2 regions of the Stenotrophomonas sp. 364 genome follow, and region 1 is predicted to be linked to the other one. Evidence: riboswitches for the same ligand, from Rfam matches in the RefSeq annotation. Region 1 holds a riboswitch; the other holds the start of a gene.

What was found. Region 1 has a riboswitch for glycine ahead of GQ674_RS17130 (trimeric intracellular cation channel family protein). Riboswitches for the same ligand answer to the same signal wherever they lie in the genome.
Region 2: another riboswitch for glycine. It lies ahead of gcvP (aminomethyl-transferring glycine dehydrogenase); the one in region 1 lies ahead of GQ674_RS17130 (trimeric intracellular cation channel family protein).

Annotation. Positions count from the first base shown of each region.
Region 1 covers NZ_CP047135.1:3,803,903-3,811,555, forward strand. The annotation lists gene GQ674_RS17085 (hypothetical protein) at 1-75, shown strand, start outside; gene GQ674_RS17090 (NYN domain-containing protein) at 94-855, opposite strand; gene GQ674_RS17095 (NAD(P)/FAD-dependent oxidoreductase) at 1,018-2,328, shown strand; gene GQ674_RS17100 (hypothetical protein) at 2,325-2,588, shown strand; gene GQ674_RS17105 (DUF2004 domain-containing protein) at 2,624-2,947, opposite strand; gene GQ674_RS17110 (DUF2750 domain-containing protein) at 3,066-3,488, opposite strand; gene GQ674_RS17115 (nuclear transport factor 2 family protein) at 3,485-3,931, opposite strand; gene GQ674_RS17120 (hypothetical protein) at 3,963-4,400, opposite strand; gene GQ674_RS17125 (GIY-YIG nuclease family protein) at 4,525-4,788, opposite strand; glycine riboswitch at 4,833-4,927, shown strand; glycine riboswitch at 4,936-5,027, shown strand; gene GQ674_RS17130 (trimeric intracellular cation channel family protein) at 5,118-5,735, shown strand; gene GQ674_RS17135 (MdtA/MuxA family multidrug efflux RND transporter periplasmic adaptor subunit) at 5,973-7,148, shown strand; gene GQ674_RS17140 (MdtB/MuxB family multidrug efflux RND transporter permease subunit) at 7,145-7,653, shown strand, end outside.
Region 2 covers NZ_CP047135.1:3,039,914-3,047,566, forward strand. The annotation lists gene GQ674_RS13890 (hypothetical protein) at 1-134, opposite strand, end outside; gene GQ674_RS13895 (multidrug effflux MFS transporter) at 241-1,464, opposite strand; glycine riboswitch at 1,758-1,859, shown strand; gene gcvP (aminomethyl-transferring glycine dehydrogenase) at 1,948-4,842, shown strand; gene GQ674_RS13905 (amino acid permease) at 4,967-6,349, opposite strand; gene GQ674_RS13910 (AraC family transcriptional regulator) at 6,431-7,138, opposite strand; gene GQ674_RS13915 (catalase) at 7,315-7,653, shown strand, end outside.

The DNA.
Region 1 (7,653 bases):
TTTGGCCGCGGTGTCATCGACGGCTACCAGCAGTCCGACGCGCGCACGCTGTCGGTATTGCACGCCACGCACTGACCGGGACCCCGCCGTGCATCACTTGGCCGCCTTGGCCGCGCCCTTCTTTGGCAGCGCGCGGACATAGGTGGATTTGCCGTCTTTCTTCATCTCGAACAAACCGGTGGCGGCCAGCAGTTCGCTGAGCTTGCCGTAGCCGTAGTTGCGCGAATCGAACGAGGCCTGGTTGCCGATCTGGCTGCCCACCGGGCCCAGGTGCGACCAGCCATCGTCGGCTTCGGCCGAGGCCACCGCACTGCGCAGCATCTGCACCAACCGGGTGTCGCTGCGCAGCTCGGGGCCACTCTTGCGCGGCCGGGTTTCCTCGTTGCCGTGCTCGACCTCCGGATCTGCCGCCAGGTCCTGCCCCAGCGCTTCCAGGTAGGTGAACTTGGAGCAGGCATTGACGAACGGCTCGGGGGTTTTCTTCTCTCCGAATCCGTACACCTTGACCCCGTCGGTAAGCAGGCGCATCACCAGCGGGGTGAAGTCGGCATCGCTGGAGACGATCGCAAACCCGTCCAGGTTGCGTGCGTATAGCAGGTCCATGCCATCGATCACCATCGCCATGTCCGAGGCGTTCTTGCCCCGGCTGTAGGCGAACTGCTGGATCGGGCGGATCGCATAGGCATGCAGCACCGATTCCCAGCCTTTCAGCGCCGGGCTCTTCCAGTTGCCGTAGGCGCGGCGCACGTTGGCCACGCCATAGCGCGCCACCTCGGCCAGCACCACGTCGATCTTCGACGACGGTGCGTTGTCGGCATCGATCAGCAGGGCGATGCGCTTTTCCGGTTCGGTCATGTCAGCCTCCAGAGCGATGCGACCACCGCCGCCTGCCAGCGCGACGGCCCCTGAACCCAGTATCTGTCATCGGCGTGAACATCGTGCTTCACGTGCGACGATATGCCGCGTCGACCATGAACCCATGGGCCGGAGGGCCGGCCCCCGCCAAGGAGTCCTTGCATGACCCGCGATACCCTGCCCCACCTGGTGATCATCGGTGGAGGCTTCGCCGGCCTCTGGGCCACCCGGGCATTGGCCAGCGCGCGTGTGCGCATCACCCTGGTAGACCGCCGCAACCACCATCTGTTCCAGCCACTGCTGTACCAGGTGGCCACCGCCGGCCTGTCGGCGCCGGATATCGCCGCGCCGCTGCGCCACATCCTGGGCGACCAGCGCAACGTGGAAGTGCGCCTGGGCGAAGTGACCTCGATCGACAAGCAGGCCCGGCAGATCACCCTGGCCGACGGCAGCGCGCTGGGCTATGACACCCTGATGCTGTGCACGGGTGCCACCCACGCCTACTTCGGCCATGACGAATGGGCCGCCGATGCGCCAGGGCTGAAGACCCTGGACGATGCCATCGCACTGCGCCGGAAGCTGCTGCTGGCCTTCGAGCGCGCCGAGGCCGAGCCCGATCCGGCCCGCAAGGCCGCCTGGCTCAGCTTCGCGGTCGTCGGCGGCGGCCCCACCGGGGTGGAACTGGCCGGCACCCTGGCCGAGATTGCCCGGCACACACTGCGCAACGAATTCCGCCACATCGACCCGGCCAGCGCCAAGGTGCGCCTGGTGGAAGCCGGCCCGCGCGTGCTGTCGACCTTCCCCGAGGTGCTGTCGTTGAAAGCGCGCCGCCAGCTCGAAAAACTGGGCGTGGAAGTGCTCACCGGTACGCCGGTCAGCGACATCAACGGCGACGGCTTCCAGCTGGGCAACCAGTTCGTGCCGGCGCGCACCGTGGTGTGGGCCGCCGGCGTGGCCGCCTCGCCGCTGGCACGGACACTGGCAGTGCCGCTGGACCGCGCCGGCCGTGTGCCGGTACAGCCCGACCTGACCATCGAAGGCCACCCGGAGATCTTCGTCGCCGGCGACCTGGCCGCGCTCAGCCAGGCCGACGGCCGGCCGGTGCCCGGCGTGGCACCGGCAGCCAAGCAGATGGGCAAGCACGTGGCGGCGATCATCCGCGCGCGGCTGGAGGACAAACCGGCGCCGGGCCCGTTCAAGTACCAGGACTTCGGCAACCTGGCCACGATCGGGCGCATGGCGGCCATCGTGCACCTGGGCAGGCTGCAGTTGTCCGGCGTGCTGGCCTGGTGGTTCTGGCTGGCCGCACACGTGTTCTTCCTGATCGGCTTCCGCAACCGCATCGTGGTGCTGCTCAACTGGGCGGTGGCGTACTGGAGCTACCAGCGCAGTGCGCGGATCATCTTCGGGGATGACCGTGAGGACCGCAGGCCGAAGCTGCCCAGCGACACCCCGCCGCCGCCCACGCCATGAGCAACCGCGAAACCTGTCCGGGCTGCGCGGCCGTGTTCGACAGCCGCAGGGCATTGGTGCGCAGCGGTGTGCCGATGTTCTTCAACGCGATCACCCCGCGCCACGTGCAGATGCAGGTGCGTTGTCCGAACTGCGGGCACCACTTCGCTGCCAGCGCGCTGCGCCTGTTCGGCGTGCTGTCACCGGCGGGGCTGCGCTGGGTGCTGGTGGGCATTCTGGTGGTGTGCGTATTCCTGATGTTCGTGCTGCCGCCGCGTTAGGGGTGAACCCATCGCGGTGACTTCGCCCCGGTGCATCAGCTTTCCATCGCGATCCCGTCGACCTCGCCGGCTTCATCGAAGTGCACCGACACCACGTAGTTGGTGACGTCCCCCGGCAGGGTGAAATCGAAATACTCGCTCTCGTTTTCGCCCCAGGCCGACTTGAATTCCAGCAGGCCGATGATGGCGGCCGACGTCGGCGCAACGTCGCCCAGGTGCTGCTGCCAATAGCTGGGCGGCAGTTCGTCGCGGTGGTGGTCGGCGAACAGATCCACGCCGTCTTCGCCGGCTTCGGTGCCCACGGCCTGCTGGATGGCGGCCAGTGCCTGCGCCTGTCGTTGTGCGGTTGTATCGGTCATGTGGCGTCCTTGTCGGCAGGGGTGCAATGCGGGCTTGCATTGTGGAAACGCGCGGGGCTCATGGCATGATCGCGATGACGTGGCGGGCGGTCAATCGCGCGCGTTCGTCTCCCGCAGACTATTCGAGTCTTTCCCGCTCTTCTTCGATATCGGCCTTCAGCGTGGCAGGCTCCACGGTGGCGCCCTGGCCGTGTTCGTCGGGCAGGACACAGACCCGCCGACCGTCACCGGCAAGGCCGGGCAGCCAGCGCTCCAGGAAGGCGTGCAGCGCGATCCTTTCCGGCCACGTGTTCGACCAGCTGCCTACCGCCGCACGTTCGGCGAACGCGCGGAACGGCCAGAACGGTGCCACCTGTTCACCCGCATCGGTGGCCGACATCACCCAGCCATCGGCGTTGCGCAATCCCCACACTTCTTCCCAGTCGGCCACGCGATTGACGAAATAGGCGTAGCGCTTCTCCGGCCGTGCACGCAGCACGGCATCGACCTCGCTCGGCCCGAACCGATACCCCGCCTCGCTATCGCCGTGCGTGGTCGTCACTTTGCTGTTGCCTTGGGTTTGCTGTACCACAGCGCATTGACGATGATCCAACGCGCGCCGAACCGGCCCATGTGGAAGTAGTCCACGAACCACGGCGTTTCCAACCGCACCGAGGCGGCGTTGCCGGTGACGTCGAGCAGCGTGCAGCTGCGCTTCCACTGGTCTTTCGGGGTTTTCAATGCGCCCTGCCGGGTGAGTTCCACCAGCTCTTCCTTCGACATCCGGCGCAGGCCGAGGCGCTCATCCGGGGTGTCGCCGAGGATCGCGCGCTTGGCCAGGTCCGGGTGCAGCGAACGCGCCACGCGGGCCGGGTCGCCTTCGAGCTGGCCGTCCACGTAGTCCAGGCAGGTGGCTTCGATCGCGGCACGCGTGGCGGGATCGATGGCGGGGGTGGCCGATGGAGTAGCGCCGACAAGGGCGAGCAGCAGGGCAAGCGGGGTCATCGCAGGGGTTCATCCGGTAGAGAGAGGAGGATCAGCGCGCCTGGAACAGCCCCATCTCGTCCAGGCCCTGCTGCATGTACATGAAGGCGGCCGCCTCGTCGCTCATTGGCTCGCCCTGCGGCCAACTGTCCAACCAGGCCGTGATCGCCGCATTGTGCGGGTTGACCGCATCGGCCAGCGCCTTCTTCTTCGCCGGGCTCTCCCCCTCCTGCAGCATCTCGCGGAGGACGTCATCGCCGATGCCCCAGTATTCGGCCAGCGGCACCAGGCCACGAAGGTTGGCAGGTACCTTGCCCGGGTCGAGCGAGATGCGCGCGGCCGCTATGGCATCGGGGGCGTAGGCGGCACGGAAGGAATCGGCCGGGGCGATGTCGCCATACCGCAGTGCGTTCACGGGCGTGGCCGCCGATGCAGGCGCGGCGATCACCAGGCCGAACAGCAGTGCGGGGAACGACAGGAGCCACGCCATGCGCGGTCGTGACAGCGGCTTTCGTTGGAGATCGAACATCCTGGTTCCCTCCCTGTGGTCGGCTGATTGTGGCCTACGCCGTGACGGCGAGCCAGCGCCACGCGCAGCCGCGCAGAGCCCGGCGCTACGGGGTGGCCTGCAGCCACGCCAGCTTGCGCGCCCGCGGTTGCCGCTTGAGCTGCCATTCGGCCTTGGAGGCGGTTGCCCGGTCCGGGTAGGCGCGCATGGCCAGCAGCTTCACCGGCGGGTGGGCGCGGGTGTACTTGGCGCCCTTGCCGGCCAGATGGGCCTGGAAGCGGGCGTCCACATCGTTGCTGATGCCGGCGTAGTAACTGCCGTTGCGGCATTCCAGCAGGTACACGTACCAGGGGGCGGGTTCAGCGGGCATACCGGGATTATCCACCGGAGAGTGCCCGGCGGCTGCTAGAATCCGCCCCGGATGCAGGACAGAGGTGCCACGCTGGCACCCGCCGAAGGCGCAGGCTCCCATAATCGCTCAGGCCGGTGGCTCGGAACGCCACCAACCATGCATCCAGCACGCCGATCTGGAGAGAGGTCTTCAATGACCCGCCGAAGGGGCACGTGGCCTTGGCCACCGAACTCTCAGGCAAAAGGACAGCGGGAGCGGCAACGGAATCCCACCCTCACGACAGTGCCCCGCGCTGGCGTGCGATGTGCGTGCTTCCGTCCCCGCCTGACGTGCCCGGAGCCTCCCCCATGCTGCTCTCCCTGATCTACCTCATCGCCATTTCCGCCGAAGCCATGACCGGCGCGCTGTCCGCCGGACGGCGGCGCATGGACCTGTTCGGCGTGGTCATCATTGCCTGCGTCACCGCGCTGGGCGGTGGCTCGCTGCGCGACATCGTGCTGGGCCACTATCCGCTGGGCTGGGTGAAGCACCCCGAGTACCTGGGCTTCACCATCTGCGCGGCGTTGATCGCCACCTGGGTGGCGCGCTGGATGCACCACTTCCGCCGCACCTTCCTGGTGCTGGATGGGCTGGGGCTGATCTGTTTCACCCTGATCGGCTGCGCGGTGGCGCGCGATGCCGGCCACGCCGCGCCGATCGTGCTGATCTCGGGCATGCTGACCGGCGCCTTCGGCGGCGTGCTGCGCGACGTGCTGTGCAACGAGGTGCCGCTGATCTTCCAGAAGGAACTGTATGCGGTGATCACCCTGTTCACCGGCGCGGCCTACCTGGGCCTGCTGGAGCTGGGCGTGTCGATCAACGCGGCCACGCTGTGGTGTTTGGGCGGCGGCTTCCTGCTGCGCCTGCTGGCCATCCACTTCAAATGGGAAATGCCCAAGTTCGTCTACCGCGACGAGGTGCATTGAACGGACCGTTCAATGCACCGGTAGCACCCGACCGTCTCCGCTCCATGACCAAGGTCATGTGAGTGCAGGCACCCACACGCGGTACCATGACGCCCCCGCCCCTCCCGGGTCGGTATCCAGCCACGCTGCGGCATTCGACCAGCGGCCCCGCCAGACAACCCCACTTCGCCTCGCCTGCCCCCACGGGCCGGTAAACCATGGACGCGTTCGCCGTGTGGCGTACGCGCAGGATGCCCCATGTCTGCCCCGCTCCCCTCGCGTTCCCGTCGTCTGTTCAAACCGCTGTTGGTCGGGGCCGTGCTGGCCGCCGCCGTGATCGCCTGGCGGGTGTTGTCGCCCGCGCCGGCCGCCGAAGCCGCGCCCGCGAGCACTGCAACACCGGTGCGCGTGGCCACGGTGGTGCGCGAAGACCTGGTGGTGCGCCTGAAGGCGCTGGGCACGGTGACGCCGTTGCATACGGTGAGCCTGCGCAGCCGCGTGGACGGCGAACTGCTGCGGCTGTCGTTCCGCGAGGGCGAGCACGTCAAGGCCGGCGACCTGATCGCCGAGATCGACCCGCGTCCCTACCAGGTGGCATTGACGCGTGCGCTGGGCACCCAGCAGCAGAACCTGGCCGAACTGGACAACGCGCAGACCCAGCTCAAGCGTTACAGCGAACTACAGGCCAAGCACTTCGTCTCTGCCCAGGACCTGAGCGACCAGCAGAGCAAGGTGCGCCAGCTGCAGGGCCGTCGGCAGACCGACCAGGCCGCGGTGGACGAAGCCCGCCTGCAGCTGCAGTACACCCGCATCACCGCGCCGGTGGCCGGGCGCATGGGCCTGCGCAACGTGGACGTGGGCAACCTGGTGCGCAGCGGCGATACCGAACCGCTGGCCACCATCACCCAGACCACGCCGATCAGCGTGCTGTTCACCGTGCCCGAGCCGGACCTGCCAGCGGTGGTGGCCGCCGTGCGCGCCACGCCCGACCTCACGGTGGAAGCCTGGGATCGCGAAGAGCGTCAGGCGCTCGGCAGCGGCGTGCTGTCCAGCCTGGACAACCGCATCGACACCGCCACCGGCACGCTGAAGCTGCGCGCGCAGTTCGCCAATGCCGACGAGGCGCTGTTCCCCAACCAGTTCGTCAACATCCGCCTGCAGGTCAGCAGTGCCGATGCGGTGGTGATTCCCAACGCCGCCGTGCAGTTCGGCAGCAAGGGCAGCTATGTGTACGTGATCGCGCCGAACAACACCTCGCACCTGCGCAACGTGGTACTGGGCCCGGCCGATGGCGAGCGCGTCTCGGTGCGCGAAGGCCTCAAGGCCGGCGAGCGGGTGGTGGTAGAAGGCATCGACGGCCTGCGCGAAGGTGCGCCGGTGGAGGTGGTGCCCACGCCGACAACACAGGTGGACGCGCCGCGGACCGGCGCATGAACCTCTCGCGGCCCTTCATCGAGCGCCCGGTCGCCACCACGCTGCTGATGGTGGCGCTGCTGCTGTCCGGCATCCTGGCCTACCGGCTGCTGCCGGTGGCGGCACTGCCGCAGGTGGATTACCCGATCATCCAGGTCACCACGCTGTATACCGGTGCCAGCCCGGGGGTGACCACCCGTGCGGTGACCGCGCCGCTGGAGCGCCAGCTCGGCCAGATTCCCGGGCTGAAGCAGATGTCGTCCACCAGCTCCGGCGGCGCCTCGGTGATCACCCTGCAGTTCTCGCTGGAGGTCGCCCTCGGCGTGGCCGAGCAGGAAGTGCAGGCCGCGATCAACGCCGCCGACAGCTTCCTGCCCGACGACCTGCCGGTGCCACCGGTGTACCGCAAGGTCAACCCGGCTGATACGCCGATCCTGACCCTGGCGGTAACCTCGCAGGGGCTGTCGCTGCCGCAGGTGCACGACCTGGTGGATACGCGCATGGCCCAGCGCCTGTCGCAGCTGCC
Region 2 (7,653 bases), 760 kb from region 1:
GCCAGCAGCGTGCGCTGCTGGTCGCGCAGTTCGGCATGCGGTTCGACCGGCGAGGCGGCGGCCTGCTCACGGTTGGCGGCCAGGGTTTCGCGGCGCCGGCGAATGTCGCGGCGCAGTTTGGAGGTGGTCGACATCAGGAACGTCCGGACTGCATCAAAGTGGGAAGGATACCGCACGCGCCTCTCCACGCCCGTCCATACCGGTGCAGCAAGCCCTGCAGACGTGGCCGGGCGTGGCGGCTCATTCGATCGGGGTCAGCACCGCACGGCGTTGTTCGCAGTGGCGTTCCCAGTACCAGAAACTGGCCCCCACGGCGAAGAAGCCGGCATAGCCCAGCGCAAGATGCAGCGGCTTGGCACTGAGCAGCGGCGAGACCACACCGGCCACCACGGTGTTGATCATCAGCTGGATGAACATCTGCATCGACGAGGCCAGCCCGCGCTGGTGCGGGTACATGTCCAGCACCGCCAGCGCCAGGATCGGGAAGATCAGCGCCATGCCCACGCCACCGAGGAAGATCGGCAGCACCGCCCACGGCAGCATGATCTGCGGCACCGCGAGCACATAGCCGAGGTTGAGGGCCGCCGAGACCGCGCACAGGCCGAAGCCGATGCCGATCTGGCGCTGCGCGGTCAGGCGCCCGGCCATGCGCCCGGACAGGAACGAGCCCATCGTCATTCCGCCGATGGTGGGGATGAACAGCCACGCAAAGCCGCCCTCGCCCAGCTTGAGGTGCTGCATGACGAACACCGGCGCCGAGGCGATGTACAGGAATATGCCGGAGAAGTTGAACGCACCGGCCGCCGCCAGCCGCAACAGGCGCGGGTTGGAGCCCATGCGCAGGTAGCTGCGCAGCAGTGCGCGCATCGACAACGGCGTGCGTGCCTCCACCGGGTGGGTTTCGGGCAGCCACTTGCCCGTGGCCAGCAGCAGGATTACCCCGAACAGCACCAGGAACCAGAAAATCAGCGGCCAGTCGCCCCCGCCAAGCAGGATCCAGCCGCCGATGATCGGCGCGATCGCCGGGGCCACGCCGAAGATCATCGACACCTGGCTCATCAGCCGCTGTGCGTCGGCCCCGTGGTACAGGTCACGGATCACCGCACGGCCGACGATCACCCCGACCCCGGCGGTGACGCCCTGCAGCGCGCGGAACACCAGCAGCGTGGTCATGTCGCGCGACAGCGCGCAGCCGATCGAGGCGCCGATGAACAGCACCAGCCCGCCGATGATTACCCGCTTGCGCCCGAACGCATCGGACAGCGGGCCGTGCGCCAGGCTCATCAGGCCGTAGAACAGCAGGTACACGCTGATGGTCTGCTGCACCGCCACCTGGTCCACCTGCATGCGCTCGCCCAGCAGCAGGAAGGCCGGGAAAATGGTGTCGATCGAGAACGGACCGAACATCGCCAGGCCTGCAAGCAGCAGGGCCAGGCGGCGGGTCGAGGGCGAGGCGGGCGTCATGCGGTCTTCCGTCTGGGCCATGCGCAAATGCACGGCGGGCGCCAGCCCGGAACGGGCGGCGCCAGATGAATACGAGGATCCGGCCATGATAGGCCTTTGCCGGCCCCCGCACCATGCCACCGGTCCCATTCCGGGGCGTCTGGCGGCCCCCATTCATCCCGCGTAGGGCCGCAGCCGGCAAAGCCGCTGGGCTATAATCGCCGGGCTACATGGTGGGAGAAGCGGCGCTTTGTTTTGAAGCACCCGCTGCCGAAGGCGCAACGCCCGTAATCGCTCAGGCCCGATACCACTCGCATCAAAACTCTGGAGAGACCGGCCACTGCCGGCGCCGAAGGGGCACGAAGCACGCAGATGCGCGCTTTTAAACTCTCAGGCAAAAGGACAGAGGGGCACCCAGGAAGACCGCAGGGTCCGGTGGTTCGCGCGCGCGTGCGATGCACCCCGGCCAGGCAGACTTCCAAACGTGCGTGCCCACTCTTCGAGATGCCAGCCATGTCCCAGAATACTTCCGTCCCGCGTGCCCCTTCCCTGCGCGAGCTTGAACACAGCCACGCGTTCGTCGAACGCCACATCGGCCCCAACGACGCCGAAATCGCGCAGATGCTCGACGTGGTTGGCCACGCCTCGCTGGACGCACTGACCGATGCGATCGTGCCCGCCGGGATCAAGTCGCCGGCGGCGCTGGCATTGCCCGAGTCGCTGACCGAAGTGCAGGCACTGGCGAAGATCCGCGCCATCGCCGACAAGAACCAGGTGTTCCGCACCTTCATCGGCCAGGGCTACTACGGCACGCTCACCCCGAACGTGATCCTGCGCAACGTGCTGGAAAACCCGGCGTGGTACACCGCCTACACCCCGTACCAGGCCGAGATTTCGCAGGGCCGCATGGAAGCGCTGATCAACTTCCAGACCCTGTGCGCCGACCTGACCGGCATGGAAATTGCCAACGCCTCGCTGCTGGACGAAGCCACCGCGGCAGCGGAAGCGATGACCCTGGCCAAGCGTTCGGCCAAGAGCAAGTCCGACACCTTCTTCGTGCACGACGCGGTGCACCCGCAGACGCTGGAACTGCTGCGCACGCGCGCCGAGCCGATGGGCATCGTGCTGCGCGTGGGCACCCCGGCCGAGGCCATGGAAGCAGAAGCCTACGGCGTGCTGCTGCAGTACCCGGACACCTTCGGCCATGTGGGTGACTACAAGGCGCTGGCCGATGCCGTGCACGCGCGCGGTGGCCTGGTTGCCGTGGCCACCGACCTGCTGGCACTGACCCTGATCGCCGCCCCCGGCGAATGGGGCGCGGACATCGTGGTGGGCAACTCGCAGCGGTTCGGCGTCCCGTTCGGTTTCGGTGGCCCGCATGCCGCGTTCATGGCCTGCCGCGACGCCTACAAGCGCTCGATGCCGGGCCGCCTGATCGGCGTGTCGGTCGACGCCCAGGGCAACGCGGCCTACCGCCTCACCCTGCAGACCCGCGAGCAGCACATCCGCCGCGAGAAGGCCACCTCCAACATCTGCACCGCGCAGGTGCTGCTGGCAGTGATGGCCTCGATGTACGCGGTGTACCACGGTCCGGAGGGCCTGACCCGGATCGCCCGCCGCACCCACCGCCTGGCCGCGATCCTGGCCAGTGCGCTGCGCGCTGCCGGCGTCAACGTGGGCGAGCACTTCTTCGACACCCTGCACGTCAAGGACATCGATGCCAAGGCGATCCACGCCAAGGCCGCCGCCGCGCGCATCAACCTGCGCGCGATCGACAGCGAAGCGGTTGGCATCAGCCTGGATGAAACCACCACCCGCGAGGACATCGTGGCCCTGGGCCAGCTGTTCGGTGCCACGGTGGACGTGGATGCCCTGGACGCCCGCACCGCCGACGCGCTGCCGGCCGGCCTGGTGCGCACCAGCGCATTCCTGACCCACCCGGTGTTCAACACCCACCACAGCGAACACGAACTGCTGCGCTACCTGCGTTCGCTGGCGGACAAGGACCTGGCCATGGATCGCACCATGATCCCGCTGGGCAGCTGCACCATGAAGCTCAACGCCACCGCCGAGATGATTCCGGTGACCTGGCCGGAGTTCGCCGACATCCACCCGCTGGCCCCGGCCGACCAGGCCACCGGCTACAAGGAACTGATCGAGAGCCTGGAGGCGATGCTGGTGGAATGCACCGGCTACGACGCGGTGAGCCTGCAGCCCAACTCGGGCGCGCAGGGCGAGTACGCCGGCCTGCTGGCGATCCGCGCCTACCACCGCTCGCGCGGTGACGACCACCGTGACGTGTGCCTGATCCCGGATTCGGCGCACGGCACCAACCCGGCGTCCGCGCAGATGTGCGGCATGAAGGTGGTGGTGACCAAGACCGACGCCAACGGCAACGTCGATGTGGAAGACATCCGCGTCAACGCCGAGAAGTACAGCGACCGCCTGGCCGCGATCATGATGACCTACCCGTCCACGCACGGCGTGTTCGAGGAAGAGGTGGTGGAGATCTGCGAGATCATCCACAAGCACGGCGGCCAGGTGTACACCGACGGCGCCAACATGAACGCGCTGGTCGGCGTGGCCAAGCCCGGCAAGTGGGGCTCGGACGTGTCGCACCTGAACCTGCACAAGACCTTCTGCATTCCGCACGGCGGCGGCGGCCCGGGCGTGGGCCCGTGTGCGGTCAAGTCGCACCTGGCGCCGTTCCTGCCGGGCAAGCTGGGCGACAACGGCCCGGTGGGCATGGTCAGCGCGGCCAGCTTCGGCAGCGCCTCGATCCTGCCGATCAGCTGGATGTACATCACCCTGATGGGCACCGCCGGTCTGCGCAAGGCCACCCAGGTGGCGCTGCTCAACGCCAACTACATCGCCACCCGCCTGGCCCCGCACTTCAAGACCCTGTACACCGGCCGCAACGGGCTGGTGGCACACGAGTGCATCCTGGACGTACGCCCGCTGGAGAAGACCTCCGGCATTGCCGCCGAGGACGTGGCCAAGCGTCTGATCGACTTCGGCTTCCACGCCCCGACCCTGAGCTTCCCGGTGGCCGGCACGCTGATGGTGGAACCGACCGAAAGCGAATCGCTGCACGAGCTGGACCGCTTCATCAACGCGATGATTCAGATCCGCGAGGAGATCGCCGCGATCGAAGACGGCCGCCTGGACCGCGAGGACAACCCGCTCAAGCACGCCCCGCATACCGCCACCGCGGTGTCGGCCAGCGAGTGGGCGCATGCCTACCCGCGTGAGCTGGCGGCCTTCCCGCTGGCCAGCCTGCGCCAGCAGAAGTACTGGCCGCCGGTAGCGCGCGTGGACAACGTGTACGGCGACAAGAACGTGATGTGTGCGTGCATCCCCGTGGATGCGTACAAGGAAGACGAGGGCGTGGAGGTCTAAGCCTCCCTGCCCTGTCGCAACAGGAAACGGCCCGCGCAAGCGGGCCGTTTCTGTTTGCCGGATGCCCCGTCGCACACGATGCCGATCGGTGAGGTGATGAGCCGGCCAGCGGCCGGCAGTACCGTCAATCCGCCCTGCGGCTGGCGCGTACGCGGCGGGCGACTTCGCTGCTGATGGCGATCACCGCGGTCAGCGCGGCCATCGACAGGAACTGCAGGCGGGTGTGCGACTCGGACAGCAGCAGGCCGAAGATCAGCGCCAGCACGCCCAGGCCGATCACGGTGAGGTAGGGGTAGCCGGCCATGCGGAACGGCAGGCGGGTGCCGTCACGGTTGGCGCGGTGGCGCAGGATCAGCTGCGACAGCAGCGAGATGGTCCACACCAGCAGGCAGGTCGAGCCGACGATGTTGAGCAGCACCGGCAGCACCTTGTCCGGGAACAGCAGCTCCATCACCGTGGCCGCGAAACCGAACAGCACGCTGGCCAGCACCGCGATGATCGGCACCTGGCGCGGGTCGGTCCAGCCCAGCACGCCCGGAGCCTCCTGGCGCTGGGCCAGCGAGTACATCATGCGCGAGGCGCCGTAGAGGTTGGCATTGAGCGCCGACAGCAGCGCGATCACCGCGATCAGGGTGATCGCCGTGGCCGCACCGGGGATGTTGGCCACCTGCAGCACCGCCGCGAAGGGCGACTTCAGCGCTTCGCTGGTCCACGGCACCACGGCGATGATCACGCTGAGCGAACCGATGTAGAACACCAGGATGCGCCAGGCCACGGTGCGGATGGCGCGCGCGATGCTGCGCTCGGGGTCTTCGGTCTCGGCCGCGGCCACCGCCACGATCTCGGTGCCGCCGAAGGCGAACACCACCACCAGCAGCGCCGCGCCCACACCGGCCAGGCCCTTGGGCGCGAACCCGCCATGCGCGGTGAAATTGGACAGGCCCGGCGAGGCCACGTCCGGCAGCCAGCCCATCAGCAGCGCCACGCCGATCAGGATGAAGCCGATGATCGCCACCACCTTGAGGATCGCGAACCAGAATTCGAACTCGCCGAAGTTCTTCACCCCAAGCAGGTTGATTGCAGTGAAGAACAGCATGAAGGCCAGTGCGGCCATCGGCACCGGTACCGCCGGCCAGACCGTGGCCAGCAACCCGGCCGCGCCCACCGCTTCGGCGGCGATCACGATCACCAGCTGCACCCACCACAACCAGCCCACGGTGGCACCGGCGGTGGCGCCCATGGCGTCGGCCGCGTACACCGAGAACGCACCACTGGTCGGCTTGGCCGCGGCCATCTCGCCCAGGGCGTTCATCACGATGATCACCAGCGCGCCGGCGACCAGGTAGGACAGCAGCACCGCCGGTCCAGCCGCCTGCACGCCCACGCCCGAGCCCAGGAACAGGCCCGCGCCGATCGCGCTGCCCAGCCCCATCATGATCAGCTGGCGGGGCTTGAGCGCGTGGCCCAGGCGGGGAGCGGCTGGCGTCGGAGTCGGGGATGCGGGCATCGGAATCGCTTGGCGGGCAACAGGTGCCACACGATACCTGTTCGGCCGGGCTGCGGCATAGGCCACAGGGCCCAGCCGGGCCTAGCGGTCGCGCTCGCCGATCTGCGCGCGGTAGCCGCGCGGGGACACCCCCACTTCGGCCTTGAACTTGCGGGTGAACGCGCTCTGGTCGGTGAAGCCGCAGGCCTGGCCGATGCTGGCGATGCTGTCGCCGCCGTGCAGCAGGTGCACCGCCATCTGGATGCGCAGGCGGGTGAGCACCTGCTGCGGGGTCATCTGAAACACCTTGCGGAAGGTGCGCTCCAGCTTGGACAGCGAAAACCCGGTGATGTCCAACAGGGTCTGCATGCGCACGTTCTCGGCGTAATGCGCGTTCAGGTGCGCCAGCGCCAGCCGCAGCTGCTCGTACTGGGTGCCCAGGCTGTCCTTCTGGCCGAGGTCGCGCGAAATGCCGATCAGCCCCTTGACCTGCCCGTCCACCAGCAGCGGCCGCTTGCAGGTCAGGCACCAGCCCGGCTCGCGGTTGGCGAACAGGTGCAGCTCCATCAGGTTCTCGATCACCCGCCCGGCCAGCACCTGTTCGTCCTGGCTGGCGTAATCGGCCCCCAACCCGGTGGGATAGATCTCCGCCGCGGTGCGCCCGATCACCTCCTTGCGCGACTTCAGGCCGAGCCGGCGCAACATGGTCTGGTTGATGTGCGTATAGCGCCCGTCGCGGTCCTTCATGAAGAACAGCACGTCGGGGATCGCGTCAAACAGGGCTTCGATGTCGGCAGGTTCTACGCGCATGCGGCAGACAGGTGGCGGGAGATTCGGGCCAAGGATACCCGTCCGGGTGCGCGCTACCCAGCGCCCGGGCGCCGGATGTGAAGCGCGGGTGGATGCGCGCCGGTCTTTTCGCACCCGCGATTAACGCCGTGCACGCCAGTGTGGGGGTTGCCTTCCCGCCAGCCCGGAGCCGCCACATGGCCGCCAGCAAGCCCCGCACCAAACCCGCATCTCCCGCCGACAGCCGTGGCCAAGGGGACGAACTGCATCAGCACGCCGGTGGCACCCACCCGCCGCTGACCACCAACCAGGGCATTGCGGTTGCCGACAACCAGAACTCGCTGCGCGATACCCCGCGCGGGCCGACGTTGCTGGAAGACTTCATCCTGCGCGAGAAGATCACCCACTTCGACCATGAGCGCATCCCCGAGCGCATCGTGCATGCCCGCGGCAGCGCGGCGCACGGCTATTTCGAGCTGACCAGGTCGCTGGAAGAGTTCACCCGCGCGCGCGTGCTGACCGAGGTGGGCGTTCGT